3 regions of the Halomonas sp. H33-56 genome follow, and region 3 is predicted to be linked to each of the others. Evidence: riboswitches for the same ligand, from Rfam matches in the RefSeq annotation. Region 3 holds a riboswitch; each other region holds the start of a gene.
The links. A riboswitch is a leader RNA that binds a small molecule or an ion and turns the genes downstream of it on or off. The one in region 3 is predicted to bind thiamine pyrophosphate.
Positions count from the first base shown of each region.

Region 1: another riboswitch for thiamine pyrophosphate. It lies ahead of NFH98_RS06700 (3-oxoacyl-ACP reductase); the one in region 3 lies ahead of tenA (thiaminase II).
Region 2: another riboswitch for thiamine pyrophosphate. It lies ahead of NFH98_RS06710 (sodium:solute symporter family protein); the one in region 3 lies ahead of tenA (thiaminase II).

Region 1 covers NZ_JAMSHP010000001.1:1,507,730-1,510,634, reverse strand. Annotated here, with positions in the region: gene NFH98_RS06705 (LLM class flavin-dependent oxidoreductase) at 1-1,019, opposite strand, end outside; gene NFH98_RS06700 (3-oxoacyl-ACP reductase) at 1,019-1,828, opposite strand; TPP riboswitch at 1,876-1,974, opposite strand; gene NFH98_RS06695 (SOS response-associated peptidase) at 2,073-2,747, opposite strand.
Region 2 covers NZ_JAMSHP010000001.1:1,511,016-1,524,804, reverse strand. Annotated here, with positions in the region: gene NFH98_RS06740 (LEPR-XLL domain-containing protein) at 1-5,852, opposite strand, end outside; gene NFH98_RS06735 (SapC family protein) at 5,924-6,727, opposite strand; gene NFH98_RS06730 (hypothetical protein) at 6,772-7,629, opposite strand; gene NFH98_RS06725 (TolC family outer membrane protein) at 7,613-8,980, opposite strand; gene NFH98_RS06720 (sensor domain-containing diguanylate cyclase) at 9,457-11,136, opposite strand; gene NFH98_RS06715 (hypothetical protein) at 11,308-12,096, shown strand; TPP riboswitch at 12,156-12,258, shown strand; gene NFH98_RS06710 (sodium:solute symporter family protein) at 12,339-13,784, shown strand.
Region 3 covers NZ_JAMSHP010000001.1:1,330,392-1,344,180, reverse strand. Annotated here, with positions in the region: gene NFH98_RS05970 (DUF4870 family protein) at 1-321, shown strand, start outside; gene NFH98_RS05965 (OpgD/OpgG family glucan biosynthesis protein) at 685-2,271, shown strand; gene mdoH (glucans biosynthesis glucosyltransferase MdoH) at 2,271-4,172, shown strand; gene NFH98_RS05955 (hypothetical protein) at 4,372-5,076, opposite strand; gene NFH98_RS05950 (GSCFA domain-containing protein) at 5,073-6,131, opposite strand; TPP riboswitch at 6,895-7,048, shown strand; gene tenA (thiaminase II) at 7,130-7,798, shown strand; TPP riboswitch at 7,810-7,944, shown strand; gene thiC (phosphomethylpyrimidine synthase ThiC) at 8,022-9,974, shown strand; gene NFH98_RS05935 (acetate/propionate family kinase) at 10,259-11,473, shown strand; gene pta (phosphate acetyltransferase) at 11,470-13,632, shown strand; gene NFH98_RS05925 (YeiH family protein) at 13,727-13,789, opposite strand, start outside.

The sequences.
Region 1 (2,905 bases), 170 kb from region 3:
GGTCGTTCGCTCTCGATGATCCGCAGAATCGTGGCGTAGCGCCCCTTGGGCCCGCTGAAGGCCTCCAGTGGCGGCAACTCGGGCACCGGGGCGTCGAGCTCCCAGTCGCTCACGTCCTGGCCGATGAACTGACTCAACTGGCGCCGTGAGCTGTCCACCGGCAACAGTTCGTCGAGCTCCCGCTGCTTGCGTCTGGCCTCCTCTTCGGTGGAGCCGACGTAGGTGACCAGCCCCGGCATGATCGCGACCTTCGGTCTGCCAGCGGCCTTTACCCGGGCCTGAAGGTCGCTGTAGTAGGCCTGGGCGGAGGGCAGATCGTAGGCCACCGCGTAGATGGCCTCGGCGTAGCGCGCGGCCAGGTCACGGCCCTGATCCGAGGCGCCTGCCTGGAACAGCACCGGGTGGCCCTGGGGCGGACGCGGCACCGTCAGCGGGCCATCCACCAGAAAGTGCTCGCCGTGATGATGGATGGGACCGACCCGGCTGGCGTCGACGTAATCGCCCTGGCGGTCCCTCACCAGGGCGTCGTCACTCCAGGAGTCCCACAGCGCCAGCACGGTATTGGCGAATTCCTCCGCCCGGGCATAGCGCTCGGCGTGGCTTGGCATGGCCTCGAGCCCATGGTTGCGCGCCTCGCTGTCGAACATCGAGGTCACCAGGTTCCAGCCCAGGCGTCCGCCGGAGATATGGTCCAGCGAGGCCAGCATGCGCGCAGCATGAAACGGCGTATAGAAGGTGCTGGAGACGGTCGAGATCAGCCCGATGTGTTCGGTGGCCCGCGCCATGGCCGCCAGCATGGTCAGTGGCTCCAGGGTCCACAGCGGGCCGTCGGCGACGCTGCCCACGGCGTGACCATCGGCGAAGAACACCGCATCGAAGCGACCCCGCTCGGCGAGCCGCGCCAGCTCCTCGTAGTAGCGGATATCGGCCAGGCGCTCGACGCTGGAACGGGGATGACGCCAGGCCGCCTTGTGGTGGCCACAGCCCATGATGAACAGATTGAGGTGCATGCTGGCCATCAGTCCTTCACCAGTCCGCCGTCGACCACCAGGTTCTGGCCGGTGACCGCCCGCGACCAGGGCGAGGCGAACAGCAGCGCGGCGTCGGCAAACTCTTGCGGCGTGGTCACCCGTCGCAGCGGTGTGCTGGCGGCGATCAGATCGAACACCGCCTCCGGCGTGGCGCGGGAGGCATCGGTGGTGCGCAACAGGCCGCCGGAGATCATGTTCACGGTGATGTTGTCCGGGCCCAGATCGTGGGCCAGGGTGCGCGTCAGCGACAGCAGCGCCGCCTTGGCGGCGGTGTAGTCGTGGTAGGGCACCACCGGGTTCTGGAACAGGTTGGTACCGATATTGACGATGCGACCAAAGCCGGCCTCACGCATGCCGGCAAGCGACGCCTGCACCGTGTTCAGTGCTCCCCGGGCGACGCCCTGAAGCTGATGATCGAGGTGCTCCCAGGTCAGCTCGTCGGGACCGGGACGGGCGTCGCCGTTGAAAGCGAAGTCCGGCAGCGCATTGTTGATCAAGGTGGTGACCGGTGCGCCGAAGTGCTCGCGGGCACGCGCGAACATGGCATCGACGGCGCTGCGATCACAGACGTCGGCGGCCACTGCCAAGGCTTGCTCGGGATAGTCGGCTACCAGCGCGTTGGCGCCCTCTTCGCTGCGTCGATAGTTGACCACCACCCGCGCGCCCTGCTCGAGGAAACTGCGCGCCAGGCTGACGCCGAGGCCACGTCCGGCGCCGGTGACGACGACCAGCTGGCGGCAAATGGGAAGCGCGGGCGGGCTTGCGGAGGTAGCGGGTGAGGCGTCGGAAAAGGTCATCTGGCGGGTCCTTGGTCGAGGCGAGGAACGCACGCCGACCCCTGGACTGACGACTGCGCTGACATCCCTTCGCCGGTATGAACTGGATCAGGTTCGACGGGTGTTTCTCAGCCCCGCTATCGTGCGAGACACCCCGTGCCATGCGCCTTCGACCTTAGCCCATCGGCGCGGGACGGACAAGCCGCGCAGCACCTGGAACATCACCGCAGCCAGGGCATGCAGATGGGCGCTTCAGACCCGACGGTCAGCCCGGTGCCTGGACGGCTTGCATCAAGTCACTTCCTTCCTCTCCCGCCCGATTGACCCTGGTCGAGACCGGCCATGCCTCGAAGGCGCCAGCGGGTAGATGCCGCACCGTCTGGCGCATGACGTGGCGATCACTCAGGGCAGGATCGAGCCAGGGTTCAAGGCTGCCGTCGTCCAGCGCCAGCGGCATCCGGGCGTGCACCTGACTCGCGCAGCCCCGGGCAGGTTCGGTAAGGATGGCAAGGCCCGGCCTGCCGTCAGCCCTTTCACTGAAGATTGCCGCCAGCCACAGCGGCGCGCGATCTTCACGACATAAAAAATAGGGCTGCTTGCCGGTCTCGCCCGGCAGCCACTCGTACCAGCCGTCCGCCGGCACCAGGCAGCGATGGCGGGCAAAGGCCCCACGAAAATAGCGCGAGGTGGCGACCTTCTCCACGGTGGCGTTAATCGGCTCCGGCGACCCGGCCTGGGCCCAGTGGGGTCGATAGCCCCACCACATCGAGGCAAAGGAAGGTACGCCCTCCCCCTCCATGGCGAGGGACGTGATCCAGGTGCCTGGCGCGACGTTGTAGCGAGGTTGCGGCTCCTGCTCGGGCAGGCGCGGCGCCACCGGCAAGCGCATCAGCGCCGCCAGCTGAGCAAAAGGTGTGTAACAGGCGAAACGGCCGCACATGGTTACCTCCGTTACCGGACCCTGCAGGATCAGCCTAGCACCATCTGTTGCGCCCCCATCGGCCTGCCCTGCCCGCTGCGGGTTAGTCATCTGCGAACGTTAAGTTTTCGCTAAGCTAGGCAGCCTAGCCTTGCCATCAACTCCTCTTTCAAGGACGC
Region 2 (13,789 bases), 180 kb from region 3:
ACGTCCAGACTGCTGGCGACCAGCGCCACACCTGTCTCGATGACCGCACGGGTATCCGCGCCGAGCAGATGCACGCCGATGGAAGCACCGATGGCGCTGCCATCGGACTGGATGCCGGCGAACCCGGACTTGATGGTATCGATATCGCTCTTGAAGGCGTCACGCCAGGCCTCGGCGCTGGCCTCGTCGGCGCCAGCGAAGGTCGGCAGGCTGAGATTGCCCACCAGCGACAACAGGTGGTTGTCGCTGCGAGCGATGACCTCGACCTGCTGCTCGTCGCTGGGTGTGACGCTGGCCACATCGGTGGCGCCCCCCAGATTGATCCGGGCACCCTCGCGGATGCGGGCCTCGCTGTCCTGATTGACCAGGAAGACGTTGGCGGCACCGGCGATGGCCAGCTTGCCCCCCTCGGCGGTGGCCACGGTCCAGCTATCGAAGCTGCCGCTGATCCCCAGATTGCCGGTAGTAAAGGCGTTGAGCGCCTCGACGAATTCCTCGATGCGGGTCTGCAACGGCGAGCTCAGGGCAGTCCAGCGGCTGTCGTCACTGAAGTCTTCACTGGAGAGATCCACACCGCTGACGTCGGCCCCCTCGAACTGATAGATCAGGCCGGCCTCGCCCCCGCGCTGGTGGTCATCGGCCACCAGCACCTTGTCGCCGTTGGTCAGGTCTGCCGCACCGTCGGCGCTTGCATGGTCGTAGGTGCCATCGAGTTCACCCAGGGCCTTGCCCGCCACATAGAGGTGACGCCCCCACAGGCTATCCATATCGACGCTGTTGAGGCTCTCGGCGGTGACGCTGATGGCATCGCCGGCGTCCAGGTCCACCAGGCCTTCGACCACCGCATCGGCGTGGTTATTCTGCAGCGCAAAGACGAAGCCGCCGGCGACACCGACATCGGCCACCTGGCTGTCTTCCTTCTGATCCTTGGCGCTGTCGGTGCCCTGGACCTCGGACTCCGCCGCGGCGTCTCGCAGCTTGCCGATCAGGGTGTTGCCCAGCACCTTGTCAGTGAAGCTCTCTTCCTTTTCCTTCTTGTTGGGGTCGACGCCGGTAGCCGAACCCTCTGCACTGACCGCCGGGCGGTGGGCGCTGGTGGCGCTGACACTGACCGCACCGGCCACCTCGATATCGCTGCGCTGGGTGGCGATGGCGCCCAGTCGCGTCACGCTGGTGCCAAGGCGGGCCTCGGCACGATTGATGTCCACCGAGACCGCCAGGGCGGCGGCCACGTCCAGGGCGTTCTTCTGCTGGCCCTGGGATTCCTTGAAGTGCTCGCCGATGGAGGCAGGCCCGCGGTCGGCGATGCCTTCCTTGATCTTGTCACCGATGACGCCGCTGAGCGCCTCCTGAAAGTTGCCGATCACCGATGTCGGCGACAGGTCCTCGGCGCTGGCCGTGGCCCCGTCGACAAGGCTATCGGGGCCACCACCGGGGGCGGTACCGGCGCTGGCGCTGGTACCGCCGTGGTCTTCACCCTGGGAGGTCTCGGCGCTCAGTGTCAGATCGCCGCCCACGCTGACGTCACCGGCCAGTTGCGCCTCGGTGTTGCTGGTCTCGACGTTGATCGCCAGGGCGATGCCGACCTTGCCCTTGTCAGGGGCGGAACTGGCGGAGGTCTCGTTTTCCTCCACGCTGGTCGCCGCAACCACCAGATCATTGCCTGCACTCAGACTGGCGTCTTCCCACACCATCACCCGGGAATCGCTGACCAGCACGCTGACCGCCACCGCGCCGGCCACACCCTTGAGGCCATCCGGTTCAGCAGAGACGCTCTGGGCGGTGCTGACACTGCTGCTCAGGTTGATGTCATTGGCGGCGCTCAGGGTACCGTGGACGTGCACACTTGAGCGGGTGATCAGGGTGCTGACCGACACGCCCAGGCCCCAGGCCTTGCTGGCGCCCACCTCGGTACTGATGTCGAGCTCGGAGGCGACGGTGATGTCCCCGCTGGTGGCGGTGATGACCGCGTCGGAGCCGATATCGATGGCGACCTCGGCCACCATCACCGAGACACTGCCAAACAGCGACAGCCCCTGGAGGAAGTCCAGCGCCGTATCGATGCCCTGGTCGAGGAAGGCCACGCCGGTGCGCAGGTTGAACCAGTCGCGATCGGGATCCACCAGGCGCGCATCGATGGTTACGCCCCCGCCCTTGAGCGTGGCCTTGTCGATATCCACCGACAGGTCGAACAGGCCCACGTCGACCAGGCCATTGGCAGGCGCCAGCAGGGGTTGAAACAACTGCGCGCCAAGGTGCAACTCGCCTCTACCGGCATCGATCACACTATCGCCACCGATCGTCAGCTCACGCGCCAGGATCGACAGATCGTGTCCCAGCGTCGGATCACTCATGCTCAGATCGACGTTGTCCAGGGTCAAGGCACCGTCTGCACGCAGCTCGACACTGCTGGAGAACGTTCTGGTCACGTTGGACAGGGAGGCGTCGCCATCCCAGTAGCCCACCAGGCTGGCGCCCCCGCCGACGGTCACGTCGTCGAGCCGGGCGAGGCTCCCCGCCGCCAGTTCCACCTCGACCTGATCGCCGGTCTTGGCGTTCACGATGGTGCCGGTCGCCGCCTCGGCGATATCGATGGCCAAAGCGCCGGTAAAGGCAGTGGCCGTCAAGGTCTTGTCGGCGCCTCCGGTCAGGCTCAGGCGCGCCGCCTCGATCCCGGACAGCGTGGTTGTGGCCGAACCAACGACCAACCCGCCATCGGTCAGCGTCATGGAGTCGCCCGCCGCCGCCAGCAGGCTGTCGGTGCCGGCGCCGCCGTCGACACTGGCGGCGCCGGACACGACGACGATACGGTCGTCGCCACGGCTACCGGTCAGGGTGTCGCTACCCCCGGTACTGGCGTCCAGCACCACGCCAGTCCCGCTCAAGGCGGTGCTCAGCCATTTGTCGGCACTGACGCCCATGCCGAGTGCATCGGTCAGGATCTTCGCGGTGGCGTCGGCGCTGACGGCGAAGCTCGCGCTTCCCGTGGTGGTGTCGGTGACCACAAGACGCCCGCTGGCACCATCGAAGCTCGCGGTCAGACCTTCGACGTTGTCCAGCAGCACCAGCAGGTCGCCAAGGGTGCGGGCGTCGGCCACATTGAGCGCCCGCGTCTCGCCGTTCTGCAGGGTGAAGCTCAGGTGCGCGCCGGAGTTCTCGAGTTCGCTACCGGTGACGTAACGCGCCAGATAGGACTCGTACTCCGCCTGGCTGGCGAAGTCTTCTGCACCGGGAATCGCATCGCCCAGCGCCGAGAGGAAGGTCTCGATCTCGGCGTTGGAGGCGCCGCCAGCGGCCATCAACGCAGTGACCCGGGTCTGTTCGCCGACCCCGTGCCAGCCACTGGCATCGAGGGTGTTGGCGCCGGCGTTGCCGACCAGCGTCAGCGCCTCGATATCGCGATAGCTCGAAGCGGTCCCGCCGTCGATGCTGAAGCTGTCCCCACTCACATTGACGGCGTTCTGGCCATCGGCCAGGACGATTTCCAGACGATCCTGGCCGACGCCGCCGCGGATCTCGTTCTGCCCAGCCCCGGCACGAATGACGTTATCTCCGGCCACCGCCACAAACTGGGTCGTGGCCTCGCCACCGATCATCAGGTCGTTGCCGCTGCCACCCTGGAGATAGACACTGCCGCCAAAGCCGCTGGCGTCGAGCACGGTGTCGCCAAACTCGGCACGCAGCATGCCGTGCTCGATGCCGACCAGGCTGTCACGCCCCGCTTCCCGAGCGCGCACCTGGGTCGAGGTCACCGTGGCGCTGGCCCCGGAAGCTCCCAACGCCAGACCACTGCCGACCAACGCCTTGGCGAAGGCACCGTCGTCGGCCACGGCCATGAAGTCGCCGATAAAGCTGACGCGCCAGCGTACCTGCTGCTCACCAGCGGATTCGAACAGCTCGCGGGCCACCTGCAGGTTGCCTTCGCCCACCGCAGACAGTGCCTCGAGCGCCTGCTGTACCGCCAGGGCGTCGGCGTCCCAGGCCAGCGCGTCTGTCTGCTCGCCGGCGAAGTGGAAGACCACCGTCTCACCGGCGCTGCGCGACCACACCAGCTCGCGCTCCTCGGCGACGTCACCGCGCACCAGGGTGGCGCTGCCGCTGCCGCCGAACAGACGTAAGCTGTGGGAAGTACTGCCCAGCACCGAGTCGCTGCCGCTGCCACCATCGAGGCTGTTGCTGCCGCGATTGCCGAACAGCACGTCGTCACCGACACCCCCGACCAGGGTGTCGTTGCCACTGCCGCCCAGGAGTACCGCGTCGCCGGCGCCGGCTTTGAGGGTGTTGTCACCGGCGACGCCTTCCAGCTGAACCGAACCGCTGAACGCAGAGGCGTCCAGCACATTGGCAGAAGCACCGCCCACCAGGGTGGCGAGTTCGACGTCGCCCAATACCCAGTTGGTCCAGCCGGTCACGCTCAGCGCGGTATCGGTCAGGGTCATGTCGGCGTCGGCGCTGGCCTCGATGCGGTCGTTGCCGCCACCGGCCTGGACACTGCCGCCCCCGGCGCTGAGCACGAATCGGTCGTCCTGCGCGCTGCCGACAAGTTGGCTATTGCTGGCGCCATCCAGGCTCTGGAAGGTCACGCCGGAAAGCGAGTAGCCGCTGGCATTCAGCGTCTGGCCGGTCCCCGCGGCGGACAGCACCAGTTCCACGGGCTGGCGCTGGAAGCTCAGGCTGCCGTCGCCGGTGGTGATCGTGGCCGTGGCACCAGCGCTGGTCAGGGAGATGTCCCCGGATGCGCGCTGCACCACATAGGTCAGCTCGGCCTCCTCGGGGGTGAACTCACTGCCCAGCTCGCTCTGTTCGAAGCGATCGCTGCCGCTCACCGACACCAGGGTACTGCGACCGGCGCCGGCTTTCAGGGTATCGTCGCCGCCGCCCCCGACGATCAGGTTGTTGCCATTACCCCCGTCGAGGATAGTGTCGACCTGCGAGGTGACATCACCGATCAGGCGGTCGTCGCCGCCGGTACCGATAACGTGATTGAAGCCGTCGATACCGACGAAGCCGGTGGCCTTGCCGGTCCCCAGATCGACCTCTACCGAGGTGGAGAAGTCGCTGAAGTCGAGGATCTGGCCGGCCCGACCGTCGAGTCGGTCGATGCCGTTGAACGCGATATTGCCAAGCCCCAGACTGCCCTCGTCGTAAAGCGACCAACGCGCCCCGTCCTGGCTGCTCGAGAGCCGGTGCTGGGCGGCATCGTCCGTGGCTGACAGCACGCCGTCGTCGCCCTGGCGATAGGAGGCGGCGTTCACCGTCTCGATGCCCGTGAAACTGAGCCAGCTATCGTTGCGCGCCGCCGTGGTGGTGCTCGACCAGTCCACGCTGCCCGCCCCATCGGCGCTCACCTGCCACTCGGTGTTGCCCTGGATGCCCTCGATGCGATCATCGCCCTCGCCCCCCGCGAAGGTGATGGTCAGCCCCTGGCTATGCTCGAGTGCCAGGACGTCGTCGCCGTCGCCGCCCTGGAAGCTCACCAGCAGACCATCCGCCTGGCCCAGCAGGCTCTGGTCCACGCGCAGGATGTCCTGGGCGTCGCTGCCCTGGATGACCACGCCGCCACTGGCCTTGGCCTCATCGAGACCGCGTGAGGCCACCACCTGACTGACGCCTTGCTCGTCGAGTTCGACCACCTGCAGCACCTGCTGCTGGTTCTCCTCGACCACCCGCAACGTCATCTCGGCACCACCGGCCACGCTGGCGGTCAGCGGGTCCGCCGACATCAGCATGCGTGGCTCGAGTCCCTCGAACACGAACCGGGACGGCTCTGCCTGGGCACGACGAGCACGCCTGGGCTGGCGGAGAAGACGAGCGATCAATTCGGACAGAGGCTTGCGCTGGTGGCGACTCATGGGGGGACTCCGGTGGCGAAAAACGTCAAGAGGCGCATCGCGGCGACGATACGCCCCCTGATCTCGGTCGATCAGTGAACGGGAGTGTCCTGTTCGGCGTCGGACGCGACCGCCTCCTCGGCGGGGTCGCCCTTGGCCAGAGCACCCAGCCGCGAACCACCCTGCGCCTGACGGCTCAGTCGATTGAGATTGCGCAGCGACTGCAGGTGGACGTAGAGCAGCTCCAGCTCGTCACTGTCCAGCAGCGCCTTGAGGCTGTCCTCGGGCAGCGCCTTGAGCTTCTGACGGTTGACCGCCTGGAAGCCGGTCAGGGTGCGCTGACCACCTTCCGGCAAGCGAATCTGGGCCTCGACCGACTCGAGCAGGTCGAGCTCGACCAGACGGGCGCAGAAGGCGCGGGTGCGCTGGAAGTGCGCCTGATAGTCCTGAAGGAAGTCCAGTACCTTGCCCAGGTACTGGGTCTGCTCACCGTCGGCGTCGAAGAAGCGCTCGCCGCGACCGTCACGGTTGAGCCCTTCGTAGTCATCATCGATGCAAAGGGTGAAGGTCTTGTCGTTATCGGCGGAGGCAAACACGAAGGGATAGCGGCGGAAGAAGGCCGGCACGTACTCACCGCGCCACTGGCCTTCACGGTCCACCAGCAGATTCTGGTCCTGCTCGAGTCCCAGCACGGCGACCGGCAGCACCCCGTCGTCGGCCTTGGTGAAGACGATCGGCAGGTCGGTGGCGGCGGTCGGAAATTCGGCCGCCATCAGCGGCACCGAGTTCACCCCGCTGGCAAAGCCGAAGTCCTTGCCGACCTTGAGCGACAGCTCGCCATGCTTGTCGCGGGTGATCGGCTGAACGTTGCGATAGATCAGAAGTTGAGTCGCCATGAAATCGTCCTCTAGTACTTGAGTGTCGTCCCTGGGCCTGGACGTCAGCGTCGTTGCGCGGCCAGCGCGCCGGTGGAAGTCGGGGAGACCAGTGTCACCCCGTGGTAGAAGGTCACGAAGGGTTCGCCTTTCGCATCGAACCCCAGAGAAAGGTTGCTCAGCGGCTTGTCGCCGTGGGCGGCAATCCACTCGATCGCCTGTGCGCGCGACGTACAGCGCCACTCGCGAGCCAGCGACAACAAAAGGCCCGCCAGTTCGCCCAGACGTATCTCGGCCGGATGTAGATGCAGATTGAGGGAATCACGACCGGTATCGCGGCCCTGGCGCCGTTCCTCGATCCTCACGGTCAACGGTGGCCAGGGCTTTCGTGCCAGCGCATGGCTGACCTCGAGCTGTTCGATCAGGTCGCCGACGAGCGGGGGCATCGCCGCAAGCGTGCTCGCCATTGCATGGCGCACCGCCTCGGCGCTCTCGAGCAGGACATAGTCGGAGACACTGGCGTCGACGCCAGGGCGCCACTTCCACGCCTGGTACAGCGGGAAGCGACGCCCCGCCAGAGCCTTGTCCGGCAGCGGCGCTTCCCAGTACACCTTGGTGGTCGCCTCCTCCAGCCCGAGATGCAGATAGTGCGCCATCGTCTGCGTCGACAGTCCGGCGACAAAGGCCCTCCGGTCGCCAGGCGCCAGCGCCAGCGACTCCAGCAACCCCTCGAGGCGCACCGCAAGATCGTCGGCGTCAACGCCCTCGAGCGGCACACTGTAGAGCCTGCGCTGAGGAGCCCAGCGGGCGGGAGCGCACTTGACCGAGCGCTCGGCACTGTAGGGACGCGCGAGGCTATCGAGCCAGGACTCGATCAACGCCTGACGCTCGGCGAAGGCCCGGGGTTCAGTGCTGGAAGGCAAGGAGGTCCATCCGGTCATTCATATGGGCGTCGATCTCCGCCAGGTCTTCGCCATTGATGACGCCGGCGGCATGCTTCAGCCGCAGCACGCTGATCAGGTAGTCGTAGCGCGCACTGGCAAGTTCGCTGCGGGCGAAGAACAGATCGCGCTCGGCGTCGAGCAGTTCGAGCACCGGCATGACACCGGATTCATAGGCCACCTGGCGGTATTCGACGATGCGCTGGTTGGCGGTCAAGGACTCGCTGAGCGCCCTGACCCGGGACATGGCGGTGACGATACCCTCGAAAGCCGCACGTATCTCGCGGTCGATTTCTCGCCGCACCTGTTCGAGTCGAGCCTGCCCTGCCTCGATCAGACGGGTCCCTTCGCGCACCTCCGACGACACTCGCCCACCGCTGTAGACCGGCACATCGAGGCCGACCCGAATGGTCTGGGTCTCGACCTCGCTGCCGCCGCCGAACAATGAGCCCTCGGTCTCGTCATTGTCGTAGTCGAGACTCAGATCGAGGGTCGGATAGTGACCACCGCGACTCACCTTGACCTGCTGATTGGCCACTTCCACCGCCAGCCGTGCGGCTGATAGACGAGGATTGCGCTGCATCGCCAGCTCGATCCAGGCCTCGACTGACGACGGTTCTGGGCTCGCCAGCGTCAGGTCCTCATCGACCAGGCTAAGCTCCACCGGACGCACGCCGCTGACCTCGGCCAGGGCATTGAGGGCATCGCGCAGACGGTTGGCCACGTCCAGCTCGCGCGCCTCGACCTGCAGAAAGCGCGCCTGGGCGTCGAGCAGGTCGATCTCGCGAATCAAACCGTCCTCGAAACGCGCCCTGACCTGCTCGAGATTGGTCTGGACCTGCTTCTTTTCGGCCTGCAGGAAACTCAGGTTTTCCGAAAGGGCGAGTACCGCAAAGTAGCGTTCGGCCACCCGCAGGTAGAGATCCTGGCGCGAGACCTCGAGCTCGGACGCGGCCTGCTGGATCTCCAGCTTGGCCTGGCCAAAGGCCGCCCAGCGGGAATAGTCATAGATCGACTGCTCGAGCGAGACACCGTAGACGGTGGTCGGGTAGGACGTGCTGCCGCTGCCGTAGACCTCGTTGTCGGTACTGACGATGTCCTGGGAGATCTCGCTGCGCTCGACATTGACATTGATCTGCGGCAGCAGCGCTGAGCGCGCCTGATAGTAACGCTCATCGGTGGCCTGCTTACCATGAAAGTCGGCCTGAAACTGAGGATCGCTGTCCACCGCGAGCTCGTGAAGTTCCAGCAGACTTTCTGCCAGCACGGACGGAGCAAGCAGGCACGCCCACCCGCCCAACGCCAGGCCGAACGCAAGCTTGTTGAGATGCATGATGATTTTTCCCCTGCGCACCGGTGGGACAAACACCGGCATTGCGCAACTGCTTTGTAATATTTTATTAACAACGGATGTACGATATTACCCACATCTTTTGTAGGAACACAGCTCCCATCTACTCTTTTGCAGGCAACATGATCAACGCAGTATCGACGCAGTAGGAAACTACATCGCAAAAGATGAGAAAGTTCATACTCGCTATCGCATTCCGCCACCGAAGGGAATCGGGTAACACATTGAAACCTGGAAAGTTCCGAAATTACGCGGGACAAGAGACCATCTTCAGGTACACGGGAGCGGCGGCAGTCATGCGCCAAGCAGATTGCTTCAAGGCCTGGCAGCCGCTGTCACCTCAGCCCAGCCACCTGAGATTACCCAACCACCCACACTGATCCTTTCAGACTAGACCGAAAGAACGAGCAAAGTCCTACGTCAGCGATGACAACGCCGCACCTGGCGACACCTGGGCGCTATTCATTCAGGCTGGCAATGCGGTTGCGACCACTACGCTTGGCGCTGTACAGGCGCCGGTCGGCGCGCTCGAACAGCGGTGCAAACCCCTCCCCCTTGCGATACTGGCTGACGCCGATGCTGATGGTGATGCGAATCGTCTGTCCATCCGACAGGGTGATTTCCCCCCCTTCCACCGCGCGACGCACCCGCTCGGCCGCCTTGATCGCCTCGGGCAAGGCGGTGCGCCGCATGACCACCACGAATTCCTCGCCGCCGGTGCGCGCCACCAGATCGCCATCACGCAGGCAGTTGGCTACTGTTTGCGCCAGCCAGGTGAGCACCTGGTCACCGGCCGCGTGACCGAAACCATCATTGACCTGCTTGAAGAAGTCGATATCGACCGCGGCCAGCGAAAACACCATCCCGCCACTGTCGCATTCCTCGATCAGGCGGGTGACGTGGCGATCCAGCTGGCTTCGATTGGGGAGTCCGGTCAAGGCATCGGTCATCGCCTGGTCTTCCAGTTGATCACGTTCGAGGCGAATACGCTCGACCTCCATCTCGTTGGAAATGACACGTTCGACGGCCCCGACCAGTAGCCGGACCAACTCGATGTCGACCTCGCTGAAGGCGTGCCGGCGCACCGACGGACTGGAGAAGTTCAGGGTTCCCCATACCTTGCCCTGGATCCGCAGCGGTGCACCGATATAGGTCTCCAGCTGAAAGTTCTCGTAGCAGGGGTGGCCCTTGACTCGCTCGTCCTGCCCGGCGCGGTGGGTATGGAAGACGTCATCGGCGTCGAGGGTCAGCCGACAGTAGGTGTCACCCAGTGCAAAGCTATCGCCGGCCCCTACTGGCGCATTATCCGAGGCCGCCCAGCGCACCGTGTAACGCTCCCCCTCGACCTGACTGACCAGCGCGATATCCAGCTTCAGGTAGCTCAAGGCGTCACGCAGCAGCATGTCGACGATCTCTGATACTCCAATATCGGTGCGATTTACCCCGGTATGGACATCCCGCAACAGCTGGATCATCGAGCGATACTCGGAGACGTCCTGGATGATGGCGTAGAAGCCCATCACCTCATCTTCCACCAGGTCCGGCAGATAGTGGACCTTGAAGTAGATCTGGCGACCATCCTGGAGCACCAGGGAATCCTCGTAGCTGACCTCCTGCCCCGCCAGCGCCAGATCGAAACGTGGCCGGATCTTGGCGTAGGAGTCTGCATCGAGCACCGAAGACACCGGCTGCCCCATCAGCGCCTCGGCAGGCAGGCCGATGAAGTCGAGGTAGGCACGATTGTTGAAACGGAAGCAGAAGTCGCGGTCGACGTAGGCCACCATCACCGGCAGGTGGTCGGCCATCCGCGCGATGACACCGCGGCTTGCCTTCTGCCGAGCCGACAGTCGCAGCACCAGCCCACCATCGGCCAGGCGACAGCAGCTACCATCGCCCAGTTCCAGCGGCATCGAAGGCTTGGCAACGTGAGCGGCACCCCGGGAGACCCAGGCTTCAGCTACTGCCGCGGCCTCGCCAGGCAGCTCTGCCAGCCCCCGCCCGATCCAGACGTCTCCAGGCTCGCCCAGCACGCGCACGGCATCACCGACCACGTCGTGCACCTGCAACTCCGGCGTCAGGCGTACCAGCACCGTTCCGGACGACACCAATGCCTCTTCCACCCAGGCAAAACGCTCCATGAGGACATCTCCTTGCGTAAGCCCTGCCCTGGACCGGCAGCAGGTCAATACCCTGGCGGCTCGCGTGCCGTCTTCTCTAGCCTATGAAAAGATGCTTATAGATGCCGGATTATTTCGCTTGCCCGCTTCCACGTTATGCTGGCGTCGCCGACACCGCCGCGGGAGCTGCCCATGAACCACCAGGACCTTGTCGCCATCGAACACGCCCTGACGCTGGCCAATCGCGGGGATACCAGCTGGCTGTGCACGCGCCTGGACACCCCTGCTCCCGCCTTCCCCCACCTGAGCGTCACCAGCGATGCCGATGGCCCCAGGTACGCCGGACAGCCCATCTTGCTGACCCAGGCCCGGGACGGCGGCGCCTGCCTGGTCAATATCGACAACAACGCCAACGATGGCACCCCCTGTCTGGTCGAGCGCCTGTCACCGAGCAGCGAGACCCTGGTGCACCTGGAGGTCATCCATGCAACGCTCGCCGGCCAGCCATCGCTGATTCGCCGCGTCAGCCTGGGCAGTACGTCCATGAACCTGCAGCGACCCACACCAACCAGTCCGCTGGTCCAGATCGGCGACGACGTCGTCGAGGTGCTGATCCAGCCGGCCTTGCGTCTGGTACTGACCGGCCACTCCCCGGTCAATGCCGACCTGGCGCGCCAGGGGCAACGGCTCGGTTTCGAGGTCATCCTGTGCGCCCCAGACTACCCCGACACGCATCACTCGACAGCACCCCTGCCGGCAGGCGTCGAGTTCCAGCGCGCTCCCGCGGCCCCCTTCCTGCGCGGCGGCGGCGGGCACCGACGCACCCTGGTGATGGACGCCACCGACGCCTCGACCATTGCCCGAGCGAGCCGCGAGGCCTGCTGTCATGGCTATCTGGCGATGGCTGAAATCGATCCACGCCGAGCGGCGAACTGGCTTTACGATGGCTGGCACAGCCTGCGCACCTCGCCCACCGTCTGACGCCCCGTCGCTGCGGCCAAAGCGCCAATTGACAGCCATCGGAGGCGGTCCTACGCTGTGCGCATTCCTGGGGGAGCCTGACGGCTGAGATTCCGCATCACGCGGTAACCCTTTGAACCTGATCCGGGTCATGCCGGCGAAGGGAAGGATGGTTGCGTTATCTCCTCTTTCTTCCTGTCCGCCGCTCGTCCCGCCTGTCCACCGGTCCCTGCGGACAACGACAAGAAAGAGGTCTTCTTTCGATGATGCTCGATCCCACCTGGACGGCGCTGTGGCTTCTGCTGTGCGCCGCCATCTTTGCCATCCCCGGCCTGATCTATGCCCGACGTCGTCAGGGCGGCCTGGATGACTACATCTCGGCTCGCAACAGCCAGAACACCCGCGCCACGGTGTTGACCCTGGTGGCCACCACCCTGGGCACCTGGATCCTGTTCGGCCCCGCCCAGGCGGCCACCTGGGGCGGCATCGGCGCGGTACTGGGCTATGCGCTGGGTTCCATGGTCCCGCGCCTGGTGATGATCCCGCTGGGACGACGCATGCGTGAGCTGATCCCCGAAGGCCACGGCCTCACCGAGTTCGTGATCCATCGCTACGGGCGCACCATGTACGCCTTCACCCTGACGATCATGCTGTTCTATCTGTTCATCTCGCTGGCGGCAGGCCTCACCGCAATCGCCCATATGGTCACCCTGCTGGCGCCGATCCCGCTGTGGCTGACCGCCTGCGTAGTGATGATCGCGACCCTGCTCTACACCTTCTACGGCGGCCTGCGCACCACCATCTTCACCGACAAGGTACAGATGCTGGTGATCCTGCCGTTGCTGGCGCTGCTGCTGGTGTTCGGCTGGCAGGCCGCCGGCGGCGTCGCGCCGACGCTCGAGGGCCTGCAGGAACGTGCGCCCCAGTTGCTGGATGTCACCGATGCCGGTGGCCTGCGTGCCGGCCTGACGTTCTTTATCGCGGTGATGCTGACCGGCCTGTTCTACCAGGGCACCTGGCAGCGCATCTACGCCGCCCGGGACAGCAAGGTGTTGCGGCGGGGCTTCTGGATCGCAGGGCTGTTCAACTTTCCGGTGATCGTGCTGATGGGCCTGTTCGGCCTGGCGTTCGTCGGCCTCGGGCTCGAGGGAGACGGCTCGGTGGCGCTGTTCAGCGTGCTGCTGTCCGAGGTGCCGCTGTGGTTCGCCCTGGCCTTGATTCCGCTGGGTCTGGCCCTGGTGATGAGCAGCGCCGACACCACCGTCAACGCCACCTCCAGCATCATCGCCGTCGACATGCACCGGCTGCTGCCCCAGGCCAGCGAAGCCACCCTGATGCGCCTGGCACGCTGGCTGATCGTCGCCGCAGCGGTGCCGGTGACCTGGGTGGCAGCCCAGGGCTACAGCGTGCTCTATCTGTTCCTGCTGGCGGACCTGCTGTGCTCGGCGGCGGCCTTCCCGGTGTTCTTCGGTCTGTTCAATCGCCGCTACGACGGGCGCAACGCGGTCCTCAGCACCGCTGCAGGTCTGGTCGCCGGGCTGGCGATGTTCCCGTCCCCCAGCGGCGGTACCGCCACCCTGCTGGAATCCTTCCTGCTGGCGGCCTTCGTGCCGGTGCTGGTCTCGCTGGTGCTGATGAAGCTGCTGCCATCCCGCCAGGACTATGACTTCACCCGCATGGGCAGCCTGGTACGGCGCTTCCAGAGCTGACACCG
Region 3 (13,789 bases):
CGCGTCGGCCACGTCCTCTATCTGCTCTACCTGGCAGGGCTGGTGAGCGGATTCGTGACACTGTTGATCGCGCTGGTCGTCGCCTACGTCTATCGCACCGACGCCGCCCCCTGGCTGCGTGCCCACTACCAGTTTCTGATCAGCACCTTCTGGATCGGCCTGCTCTACATGGTCGCCGCGGTGGTACTGTCGGTGCTGATCATCGGCCTGGCACTGCCCCCACTGCTGGTCACCGCCTGGTTCGTGATCCGCTGCATCGTCGGCTGGCGTGCCCTGCACCAGCGCCTGCCGCCGCCCAGGCCATCCAGCTGGCTATGGTAGGCGCGGCAAGACTCTTCCCCCAAACATGCAACCTCCCTTCCTGGACTCCCAGTCGTTCGCTCTTGGCCACCTGAACGTTACCGCTCAGTAACCTGCCCACCCCGACACCGTCGCTAATCGGCGACACGGAACCCGAATTAGCACAAACCCTCAAATGCACTCGAATGACATCTATTGCAACTTTTGTCTCGGCCAATAGGCTAGATTAAAGGCTGGCTCGATTTGGCATAGAAAGCGACATAGAAAGTGGCATAGAAAGTCGCATAGAACATGCCATCGATGTGAACGGCAGAAGGATCCCCTACACCCCCAGCGGGCGAACCCGAGCCACCGGGCGTTCGTCCGCTCGCAAGGAGAGCGCACTTGGACACGGCAATATCTCGAGCACGACACACCCTTGCACGGCGGCGACCTGGCTCGCGCAACCTGGCGCTCGCCTTCGTCGGCGTCATCACCAGCGCCGCATTGACGACGCCGGCCATGGCCGTCGAGACCGGCGCGCTGTTCGAACAGGTCACGAACCGGGCCAAGGAACTGGCCGCGTCCCCCTATGAAGAGGCCTCGGCCGAGCTGCCCGAGGCCCTCACCGAGATGGACTACGATCGCTACCGACAGATTCGCTACCGCGATGAGCGGGCACTGTGGAAGGATGATGGCGATTTCGAGGTGGAGCTCTTCCACCCAGGCTTTCTGTATGACCAGCCGGTGGATATCCACCTGCTGGAGGATGGCGAGGTACGCTCGCTGCCCTTCGAGCCTGAGCGCTTTCGCTACGACGACGATGCCGCCGACCTCGCCGAGCTCGACCTGAGTGGGCTCGGCTATGCCGGCTTTCGCCTGCACTACCCGCTCAACCGCGCCGACTACAAGGATGAGTTCGCGGTATTTCTGGGCGCGTCCTACTTCCGCCTGGTCGGCCGCGACCAGGGCTACGGCCTGTCGGCCCGTGGCCTGGCCATCGACACCGCCCTGCCCCAGGGCGAGGAGTTTCCCGCCTTTCGTGAATACTGGCTGGTCAAGCCGCAGCCCGGCGATACCCACATGACCGTGCTGGCGCTGCTGGACAGCCCGTCTCTGGCCGGCGCCTACCGCTTCGACATCGCCCCGGGCAAGCGCACCCAGGTCGACACCGAGGCACGCCTGTTTGCCAGGGAAGACGTCGAGAAGCTCGGCGTCGCACCGCTGACCAGCATGTTCCTGCATGGCGAGATGGATCGCCGCCAGGAGGACGACTACCGCATCCGGGTACATGACTCCAGCGGCCTGCTGATGGCCACCAGCACCGGCGAGTGGACATGGCGCGTGCTGGAAAACCCCGAAAGCCTCCAGATCTCCGGGCTGCAGGACACCTCGCCCAAGGGCTATGGCCTGGTCCAGCGGCCCCAGCACTTCAACGCCTACCTGGACATGGAGGCCCGCTACGAGCGTCGCCCCAGTCAGTGGGTCGAACCCCAGGGCGAGTGGGGTGAAGGCCATGTCGAGCTGGTGGAGATCCCCACCGACAGCGAGGCCCACGACAACATCACCGCCTACTGGGTGCCCGCCAACCCGCTGATGGCCGGCGACTCCCGCACCTATCGCTATCGTACCTGGACCTTCGGCGACACCCCCACGGCCGAACCGCTGGCTCGTGTGGTGCGTTCGCGCCAGGGCTGGGGCGGTGTGCCGGGACAGAGCGATCCCCCCAACGAGCGCCTGCGCCAGTTCATCATCGACTTCCGCGGCGGTGAGCTCGAGGGACTCGATGCCAGCCAACCGGTCGAGATGACCCTGACCACCTCCAGCGGCGAGACCGCCGAGGCCAAGGTCACACCGCTGCCCGACGACGACACCTGGCGCGCCAGCTTCACGCTGCTGCCCGATGGCGACCAGCCCGCTGATATCCGCCTGACTCTCATGCTTCGTGGCGAGCGCCTGAGCGAAACCTGGAACAGCATCTGGAGCCCCTGATGAACGCCCATACTCCCGAGGTACCCTGGCCACGCCTGCGACGTCTTGGCGTCGGCCTGGCCATTGCCGCCACCACGGCGCTGGGGGTCTGGACCATGTTCAGGATCCTCTACGTGGAGGGCATCAGTCCGCTCGAGATGGCGATCATCGGCCTGTTCGCGATCACCTTCGGCTGGATCACCATGGCCTTCTGGAGCGCGCTGATCGGCTTCGTGCTCAACCTGACCGGGCGTGACCCGCTGAGCCTGAAGCCGCGCCATTCCTATCCCATGCGGCCCGAAGGCTCCCACTCCCGCACCGCCCTGGTGATGCCGATCCACAACGAGGACGTGCTGCGAGTCGCCGCCGGACTCGAGGCCACCTGCAAGGATCTGGATGACCTGCCGCAAGGCATCGAGGTGGAAGCCTTCGTGCTCAGCGACAGCACCGACGACGAGGTGGTGGCCGAGGAAAAGGCCGCCATGGCCGAGCTGCAGAAGCGCCTGGAAGGCCACTGCCAACTGCACTACCGCCACCGTGACAGTAACGTCGGACGCAAGGCAGGCAATCTGGGCGACTTCTGCACCCGTTGGGGCAGCCACTACGACTACATGCTGGTGATCGACGCCGACAGCCTAATGAGCGGCACTACCGTCATCGAGCTGATCGACGAGATGATGGCCAACCCGCGCCTTGGCCTGTTGCAGACGGTGCCGATTCCGGTGCGCCAGGACAGTCTGTTTGGCCGCGCCAATCAGTTCGCTGCTGCACTCTACTCGCCGATGCTGGCCAGCGGTCTGAGCTTCTGGCACGCCACCGCGGCCAACTACTTCGGCCACAACGCCATCATTCGCGTGGACGCCTTCACCGATGCCTGTGGCCTGCCGGAGCTGCCCGGCAAGCCACCGCTGGGTGGCGATATCCTGAGCCACGACTTCGTCGAGGCGGCGCTGCTGCGCCGTGCCGGCTGGCAGGTGCGCATGCGCACCGACCTGGGCGGCAGCTTCGAAGAGATGCCGAGTCATATCCTCGACTACGCCAAACGCGACCGGCGCTGGGTCCAGGGCAACCTGCAGCATATGCGCCTGCTCGGCGGGCGCGGACTGCACGTGCTCAGCCGTCTGCACTTCTTCTTCGGTGCCCTCGCCTACCTGTCGTCGCTGGTGTGGCTGGCGATTCTGGTGATCAGCACCATCGACGCCCTGATCCGGGCGCTGGTGCCGACCAACTTCTTCACCTCGAGTTCGCAGCTGTTTCCCGACTGGCCGATCGCCCCGCCCAACCTGATCATGCCGCTGCTGATCGGCACCCTGGGCATGCTGCTGATGCCCAAGGTACTGGGGCTGGTGCTGGGGCTGATCCAGAACCCGCAGGCCTATGGCGGACGGGCCCGGCTCGTCGCCAGCATGCTGCTCGAGACGCTGTTTGCCATGCTCATCGCGCCGCTGATGATGGTGTTCCACAGTCGTTTCGTGATTCAGGTACTGAGCGGCCGCACCGTGGCCTGGGATCCACAGTCCCGCGAGGGCCGCGCCCTGCCCTGGAAGGAAGCCTTTCGCCACACCTGGCTATGGTCACTGATCGGCGCCTTGTGGGCGCTGGTGACCTGGGCCTTCACCCCGAGCTTCTTCATCTGGCTGACGCCGGTGTGGCTCGGCCTGGTGATGGCCGCCCCGCTGGTCCGCTGGAGCTCCAGCCTGAGCATCGGCCGGGCCCTGAGGCGCGCCGGCCTGTTGCTGGTCCCGAGCGAGACCCGCCCCCCGGCGGTGGTAGGCGAGCTTCGCGTCGCCGAGGCACCACCGCCGCCGGCGACCCCGGCTGAGCCGCCACGGGAAATCCCCCGCGAGATGCCGGTGCAGTCCTTTCGCGAGCACGGCACGGAATCGGCGCCGGAGGTCTCCGGCGAGAAGCCCGTCGACTGAGCCGGTGCCGTGGCACAGCGTTGTGTCCTCCCCCTCCTTTTGCATCATCCGGAGGGGGAATCCCAGCGGACTACTACACGTCAAGCATAGTAGCGTGATCCATGATTCATCTGTTTGCCGCTGTCTGGTGGTAACGCTTTGCTCTACAAAGAGCGTTCTCCAGCTCCGGATAACACACATCCGCCAGGAAAACCCTTTGTCAATCTCTACTTAAAAAGCAGGATAGCCACTTTTTCCCGAACTCTTCGTTCATATGCCTGATATCATGGTCTGGATGCGCTTCCTCATCCATGGCATCCCCTACAGGCAATCTTTTACTTCCCTTCGAGAGCTCCCGCTCCGTAAAAAATCCGTTGACGATGGTATCAGCAGGCTGAGCGATCAACTCGGCATTGCATTTATCATACACTTCATCGTTCATCAACTTTATTCCGGACAGGTAGCTTTCCGGAGGATAACTTCTATCATCACCTTTCTTCCGAATAGGCAGGGGATTATGTCCAACATATATCTTTTTATTGGTCACGCTCCTGATCATTTCCATGATCTTCCAGGACGTCGTACCCTTGACACTATCCAGCACGGTTTGCTTTATTACTGCTGATGAAAAAAATTTTCCAGGTTCGACAAAAAAAACTTCCATCTGAAGTCCGTAAATCAAGAATAGATCATATTCAACGATATCAATCTCACTCTTGCCACCCGATGTATAGGTGATGGTCCTCTTTAATCTATCTGTTTTTGGAACCAGTTTATTATCGATGAGAATCAGTCCACCCAAGCCATTACTTCTAGCGGTAAAGAAGACAAGATTATATTCTTGATGCCACTCTGGCATCAGGTCCCAGGCTCTTTTCAAAGCACCAACGTGGCTATTGCCCAGCACACAAATATTTTTCTTCATTCCTTACCTCCAAAGGCGTCGAAGATCTCTTCTTCGCAAACCAGATCATTCATTTTCTTTACGCTACCTACCCTCTTGTTTTGTTTTCCGAAAATCTCAGCGCCAAACTTTTTCCTCAGAGAAGAAAAAAAATGATTCATCACAAAATCGACACCGTGGGGGTTAACACTTCGTTGATTGGGTTCGAAAAACACCCCCTTGAAAACCGGGCTGTTGATTATTTCATACGAAGGAAAATAATCCACATAATTACAACCTCTAGAAATCTGCCCAGCCACGGCACGCAACACTGACTTGGATTCCATTGTAGCGACGATCACGTTGTTCCTGGAGTTTGTCGCTACCAAAGGAACAGGGGAAACTGTCAATATAAAGCGTAACTCAGGATTCTCATGACGCATTATTTCTATGGCATCTCGCAGATCATTCATCACAGAGGGATACATCTGATTCTTGAACGCATGGATACCTTTCAGGTAGGTCCCTGCTGAAGTCCCGGGACACATCGGATACTCGTAGCCGTATTCCGAATTGAACCAGCTTTCAGTCAACCCTAGGGTGAAGACAAAGAAGTCTGATGAGAAGATGCATTCCCTAAACGCTTTTATTGTCTCCTCTCGAGAGAGCATTAACTCTTCTTTACTACAGAAACCCTCTGGTTCCACCACGGGGCGAAAGGGATCATAGAACCTTCCGTTCTTTTCCCAAATCTCCTCAGGCGGCTCTTTTATCCCTGTTGCCCACTCTACCCACTGCTTCAACAATGAGGTGGTGTATATATTCCCGGTTCTTGCCGAAAATATATTGTAATTGTATTTTTTTGCATTTTCCTGCGAGAGCCCCCTAGGTGGAGTTTCTGTCGAGACCCAGTTGAACCCTCTGCTATCAAGAGCGTTTCCAATATGTTGCGCAAAGCAGGAACCGAAGGTAACCACCCTACTATCCTTTGTGATCTTGAACTTTGGAGACCACAAATTGGATATGTCAAAAATCGACTTTTCTGATACAGCTTTTTTCCAGAAGGCACGGTCTGGAAGTGTCGAATATGGATTCATATTAATCACCTCAAACATAATATATAACATCGGTCGTGAACGAACAAAATTGATAACGTCTATCTTAAATCACACATTACCACGACGAATAGGAGTGTTTACGCCAACACTGGCATCTCGTCTTCCTTTCTAAAATATTTGCATAAAAAAAGATAGGCGAAATATTTGTCTATTGTGTTGAGAAACGAGCACTGACAACGGCCCCGGAGCCCTTCATAGAACCTTTCCCATGCACCATTTCCCTGCCCCACGGGTGGTTCAAAAGAGAACAAAGCAAGCATTTTTAGCTTCCATGAAAACTCGGCGAACCAATGCTTCCCATAAAGACGGGACCAACACACCTGTCACCTTCTGTCCTTCTTCACAAAGGAGTCATCAAGCGCACAACGACTGTCAGAATATCGATAAAACAAACGTACTTTTTTCACTCTAGATTCTCTCACATATTCTCTATCAGGCAGCCGCAAAACACGCAAATACAATCCAGAGAACATCCAAGAAAAACCACGCAAACATCCCTTTAAATAACAACAAAATCGTCGAAACTTTGTCGAATTGATCAATCAGGACTCTACTTCGCCACTTTTCCTCAATCGGATAAAATGCATTCTCAACCATGCGGAAACTTCTCCAGATATCTGGGCAGTTGCACTCTCGCGATATCGTGGAAACCTCCTCCCCCCAGCGGCGTATCTACTGATCGGGATCGGTTCTTGCCAAGCCGAGGTGGACTCCCTTCGAGGTCATGCTAGACTCGATCCAGACTCGCTTGACGGGGTGCCGGTGAATCCGGCTGAGATGGCGCAGGGCCAGGGTGACGAATCACCGGCCGCCAGCGCCGATCCCGTGGAACCTGATCCGGGTGCGGTGTGGCTTCACACCTTGAACCGGCGTAGGGAATCAGGCGGTGGTGACAGCCCCTGCGCGCGCACCTCCCTCCTTTCTCGTCGCCGTGTCCTCAGCCGCCGCACTCCGGATCCGCACCAACCGGAGGCAACATGGGCTACCGCTTTACCGATCTTGTCGACGCCTGCCGCGATGACTGGCACGCCTACATCGAACACGACTTCGTGCTCGCCCTTGGCCGTGGTGAACTGGCTGACGCCAGCTTCCGTCACTATCTGAAGCAGGACTATCTGTTTCTGCTGCAGTTCTCCCGGGCCTACGCCCTGGCGGCCTACAAGAGCCACAGCCTCGACGAGCTGCGCGGCGCCTTCGACGGCATGAAGACCATCCTCGACGTGGAACTCGGCCTGCATCTCGCCTTCTGCCGCGACTGGGGCATCGGCGAGGCCGAACTCAATGAGCTGCCCGAAGCTCGCGCTACCCTGGCCTATACCCGCTACGTGCTGGACGCCGGCAGCCGCGGCGACCTCCTGGACCTGCACGTGGCGCTGGCCCCCTGCATGGTCGGCTACGCCGATATCGCACGAAACCTCAACGCCCGTTCGGACACCCTGCGCGGTGCCGACAATCCCTTCGACGCCTGGATCGCCATGTACGAAAGCGACGACTTCCAGGCCGCCGCACGCCAGGAGCAGGCCTGGCTCGACGATCAGCTGGCCCAGGTATCCGGCGAGCGCTTTGCGCGACTGTCACGGATCTTCGCCGACGCAACACGACTCGAGATCGACTTCTGGCAGATGGGACTCGATCTAAGCGACTAACACAATCAGCACCACGCTTGACGGGGGGCCGCCAGAGGCGGCTGAGATCATGCAGCGCATGGGACCCGTTGAACCTGATCTGGGGGTAACCCCGATGCCATGGCATCGCGGTGAGGACCAGCGTAGGGATCAAGCGCTCACGGCCCAGGCCACGACGCCCCCTCCTTCCTCACGCGATGCACACAACAACGACAGCACCCAGTGCCGTGAGAAGGACAAGCCAATGCCGCTCGATCACCCCGTTTCCGCAAACAAACCCCGCCATAGCGCGCACTTCCTGGCCGAGACCGCCCAGGTCGACCAGGCCGCAGTTACGCCCCTGCCGGGTTCGCGCAAGGTCTATGTAAAGGGCTCCCGCGACGACCTGCGGGTGCCGTTTCGCGAGATTTCGCTGTCAGCGACCCGCACCTCCGGGGCCGACGAGGCCAATCCGCCGCTGCTGGTCTACGACACCTCCGGCCCCTACACCGATCCCCAGGTCGAGGTCGACCTGCGTCACGGGCTTGCCGAATTGCGCCGGCCCTGGATCGAGGAGCGCGACGACACCGAATGGCTCGATGGACCGACCTCGGACTACGGTCGCCGGCGTGCCAACGACCCGACACTCGCCCCGCTGCGTTTCGAACTGACCCGCACGCCGCGCCGCGCACGTCGTGGCGCCGACGGCAGCGCCGGCAATGTCACCCAGCTGCACTACGCCCGCCGCGGCATCATCACCCCGGAGATGGAGTTCATCGCCATCCGCGAGAACCAGCGTCGACAGGCCCTGGCCGATGACTATCGAGGCAGCGACGAGGTCGAGCGCATCCTCGGCCACCAGCATCACGGGCAGGGCTTCGGCGCCCGTCTGCCAGAGGAGATCACCCCCGAGTTCGTGCGCCAGGAAGTCGCCGCCGGGCGCGCCATCATCCCCGCCAACATCAACCACCCGGAAGCCGAGCCGATGATCATCGGGCGCAACTTCCTGGTGAAGATCAATGGCAATCTGGGCAACTCGGCGGTGACCTCCTCCATCGAGCAAGAGGTCGAGAAGATGACCTGGGGCATCCGCTGGGGCGCCGATACCATCATGGATCTGTCCACTGGCCAGAACATCCACGAAACCCGCGAGTGGATCATCCGCAACTCGCCGGTACCGATCGGCACGGTGCCGCTCTATCAGGCGCTGGAGAAGGTCAAGGGCGTGGCCGAGGACCTCACCTGGGAGGTGTTCCGCGACACCCTGATCGAGCAGGCCGAACAGGGCGTGGACTACTTCACCATCCACGCAGGCGTGCTGCTGCGCTACGTGCCGCTGACCGCCAACCGGGTCACCGGCATCGTCTCCCGCGGTGGCTCGATCATGGCCAAGTGGTGCCTTTACCATCACCAGGAAAGCTTCCTCTACACCCACTTCGAGGAAATCTGCGAGATCTGCAAGCAGTACGACGTGGCCTTCTCGCTGGGCGATGGCCTGCGTCCGGGCTCGGTGGCCGACGCCAACGACGAGGCCCAGATGGCGGAGCTCAAGACCCTGGGCGAGTTGACCCATATCGCCTGGAAGCACGACGTCCAGGTGATGATCGAAGGCCCCGGCCACGTGCCCATGCACCTGGTCAAGGAGAACATGGACAAGCAGCTCGAGTACTGCGACGAGGCGCCCTTCTATACCCTTGGGCCACTGGTGACCGATATCGCCCCGGGCTACGACCACATCACCTCGGGCATCGGAGCGGCGATGATCGGCTGGTACGGCTGCGCCATGCTGTGCTACGTCACCCCCAAGGAACACCTGGGCCTGCCCGACAAGGACGACGTCAAGACCGGCATCATCACCTACAAGATTGCCGCCCACGCCGCCGACCTGGCCAAGGGGCATCCCGGCGCCCAGCGCCGCGACAACGCCCTGTCCAAGGCGCGTTTCGAGTTCCGCTGGGAGGACCAGTTCAACCTGGGCCTCGACCCTGACACCGCCCGCGCCTATCACGACGAGACGCTGCCCAAGGACTCCGCCAAGGTGGCCCACTTCTGCTCCATGTGCGGCCCCAAGTTCTGTTCCATGAAGATCAGCCAGGAGGTCCGCGACTACGCCCGCGACAACGGCCTGGAGGGTGACGGCGACGCCGTCATGGCCGGCATGGAGGAGCGCGCCCGGGTCTTCCGTGAACAAGGCGCTGAGCTGTACAAGGAGGTTTGAACAAGGAGGTCTGAGACAAGCCATTCCCCGGCGCATCCCCGGGCAGCGTTCGACTGCCCGGGGATGCATGTCTTGTACGCCCGGTCCCAGCTCTTCCGCACAAAGTTAGACAAAAGTCTAATCCAAAGATTCATGCACTTGACGCTCATCACGGCTTCGTCGGATCCACCAGCAAAGCCGTTCGACTACCTCCCCAGGCCAGTTATTCGCGCCCCGGGGCGGTGCTAGATTCGCCGCCATCCCACGCATTCTCGCCTCACCAAGGCGTCTTTTCTGGAGATGGCATGAAAGCCCCGATTCTGGTGATCAACTGCGGCTCCTCCTCGATCAAGTTCGCGCTGATCGATCAGGCCCCCGACGCTCCCCGACTGTCCGGTATCGCCGAGCGCCTGGGTAGCCACGAGGCTCGCCTCAAGCTTGTAGACGAACACGGCAGCACCCGCGAGGTCTCGCTTCCCCGTGCGACCCACGCCCTGGCGCTCAAGACCATCCTCGAGCACCTTGACGTCCACCGGCCCATCGGTATCGGTCACCGGGTGGTACACGGCGGCGAGCGCTTCACCGCCGCCACCCTGCTCGACGACGCCGTGGTGCGCACCATTCGCCAGACCATCAGCCTGGCCCCCTTGCACAATCCGGCCAACCTCGACGGTATCGTCGCCACGCGCCGGCTGTTCGAGGATCTGCCTCAGGTGGCGGTGTTCGATACCGCCTTCCACCAGACCCTGCCGCCCCACGCCTACCGCTACGCCATCCCCGAAGAGCTCTACAGCCGACACGGCATCCGTCGCTACGGCTTCCACGGCTCGAGCCATGCCTACGTGACCGGACGCCTGACAGAAGTCAGCGCCCGTGGTGAAGGCGGCTGGCTGATCGCCCACCTGGGCAATGGCTGCTCCGCCACCGCGGTATGGGCCGGCAGAAGCCTGGACACCAGCATGGGCATGACCCCGCTGGAAGGCCTGGTGATGGGCACCCGCAGCGGTGACGTCGACCCCGGCCTGCACCTGCACCTGGCGCGCCAGCTGGGCATGTCGCTGGAGGGCGTCGATCAGTTGCTCAACCAGAAGAGCGGACTGCTGGGGCTGTCCGAGCTGACCAACGACATGCGTGAGCTCGAACAGGCCGCCAGTGAAGGTCACGCCGGCGCGAGCCTGGCCATCGAGGTGTTCTGCTACCGCCTGGCCAAGTCCCTGGCGGGCCTGGCCTGTGCCCTGCCCCGGATCGACGGCATCGCCTTCACCGGCGGCATCGGCGAAAACTCTGCTCTGGTGCGCGCCCGGACCCTGGGCCACCTGGAGGCCCTCGGTGTACGCCTGGACGCTGACGCCAACGAGAGCCTCGGGCGTGGCGAGGAAGGCCAGATCCACGACCGAGGCGCCAGCTCGGCGCCGGAGATCCGCGTCATCCCCACCGACGAAGAAGGCTATATCGCCAGCCAGACCCGGGAATTGATCGTGAGCCTGACGTCCACGCCAAGGCTCGAGGAGGTTCTGTGAGCACCCAGTCCCGCACGCTGCTGCTGATCCCCATCGACGACGGCGTCGCCCTCACCTCCGCCGGCCTCGGCCTGCTTCGTGCGCTGGATACGCTGGGGCTGGACGCGGGTTTTCTGCAGCCCTTCAGCCAGTCCGAAGGTGGCGAGCAGGCAAGTGACAACGACGAACGCGCCCGCTCGCTGGTGGCCAGCACCCTGGGCATAGGTTCGCCGCGTCCGATCTCGCGCCAGACACTGGAGCAGTATCTCGGCCGCGACGATCGCGATGGTCTGCTGGAACTCGCCGTGGAGCGTCACGCCCGCGTCGCCCGCCCTGCCACCGGCAAGGCGCCGGCGCTGATCGTGGTGGAGGGCGTTCGCCCACTGCCGCGAAACGCCTACGCCTTCGACCTCAACGTGCGCCTGGCCAGTGCCCTCGACGCCCAGGTGGTACTGGTCGCCGATGGCCAGATCGCCGATCCCCAGGAACTGGCCAAGCAGTTGCAGTTCCATCGCCAGAGCATCGACGCGGTGGGTTCGGTGCGTACCCTGGGCGCCATGCTGATGCGACTGCCGGGGGACGGCGACGGCTCGGCCATCGACCAGACCCTGGCCTCGGTCAGCGAGGTCGAGGCCCGCGCCCATCGCCAGCACTGGCAGCAGCAGCTCGCCAGCGGCGCCGATCTGACCCTGCCGGTGGTCGCGGCGGTGCCCTACCGGGCCTCCCTGACCGCACCGCGAGTGGTCGACGTGGCCCGCGCCCTCGATGCCAGGATCCTGCACCACGGCGAGGCCGATCGCCGCCGCGTCGCCCACTCGACGCTGGGGGCCCGCAGCGCCGAGCACCTGCTCTACGCCCTGCGTCCCGGCGAGCTGATCGTGTCCCCCGGGGACCGCGACGACACCCTGCTGGCGGCGGCCCTGGCCACCATGAACGGCGTGCCCCTGGCGGGCCTCCTGCTGACCCACGGCGAGTCACCCAGCCAGCAGCTGATCGACGTCTGTCGCCCGGCGCTGGCCTCGGGGCTGCCGGTCCTCTCGGTGGACACCGACAGCTACGCCACCGTGGCCCGGCTCACCGAGATGTCCGGCGGCATCCCGGTGGATGATCACGAGCGCGCCGAGGCCATCTGCGCCTTCGTCGCCGATCACCTGGATCGTGACTGGCTACTGGCGCTGATTCACGACGACGCCCAGCGCCGCCTGTCACCGGCGGCCTTCCGCCATCAACTGGTCAGCATGGCCCAGCACAAGCGTCGGCGAATCGTGCTGCCCGAAGGCGACGAGCCACGCACCCTGGAAGCGGCCATCCTGTGCCAGCGTCGTGGCATCGCCAACTGCGTGCTGCTGGGCAAGCGTCGCGCCATCCTCGAGGTGGCCAAGGCGCGTGGCCTTGAACTGCCCGACGACCTGCAGATCCTCGACCCGGACGCCGAGCGTGGTCGCTTTGTCGCACCCATGGTCGAGCGCCGGCGTGGCAAGCTGACCCCGCTGACCGCCGAGGCCCAGCTTCATGACAGCGTGGTGCTGGGTACCATGATGCTCGCCGAAGGCGAGGTCGATGGCCTGGTCTCCGGCGCCGTGCATACCACCGCCAACACCGTGCGCCCGGCCTTTCAGCTGATCAAGACCGCCCCCGGCTACGGCCAGGTGTCGTCGGTGTTCTTCATGCTGCTGCCCGACCAGGTGGTGGTCTACGGTGACTGCGCGGTCAACCCCGACCCCGACGCCGAGGCGCTGGCCGAGATCGCCCTGCAGAGCGCCACCAGCGCCGAGGCCTTCGGCATCGAGCCGCGGGTCGCCATGATCAGCTACTCCACCGGCGAGTCCGGCAGCGGCGCCGACGTCGACAAGGTCCGCGAGGCCACCCGCATCGCCAGGCAACGGGCGCCGCACCTGGCCATCGACGGCCCGCTGCAGTACGACGCGGCGGCCATCGCCAGCGTGGCCCGGCAGAAGGCGCCGGAGTCACCGGTGGCCGGCCGCGCCACGGTATTCGTGTTCCCCGACCTGAATACCGGCAACACCACCTACAAGGCAGTCCAGCGCAGCGCCCGGGTGGTCAGCATCGGCCCCATGCTTCAGGGCCTCAACAAGCCGGTCAACGACCTGTCCCGGGGCGCCCTGGTGGAGGATATCGTCTATACGATTGCGCTGACCGCGATCCAGGCCGGTCAGTAACGACCAGAAAAGCGCCATAGACCGTCAGAAACGCCGAGGCCCCGGGAGAACCGGGGCCTCGGCATTTGTATGGGCTTTAGCCCGAAACCGCTCGCTACCACTCGGCGATGCCGGTATACAGGCACACCAGCACCAGCCCAAGCAGGAAGACGGTCTC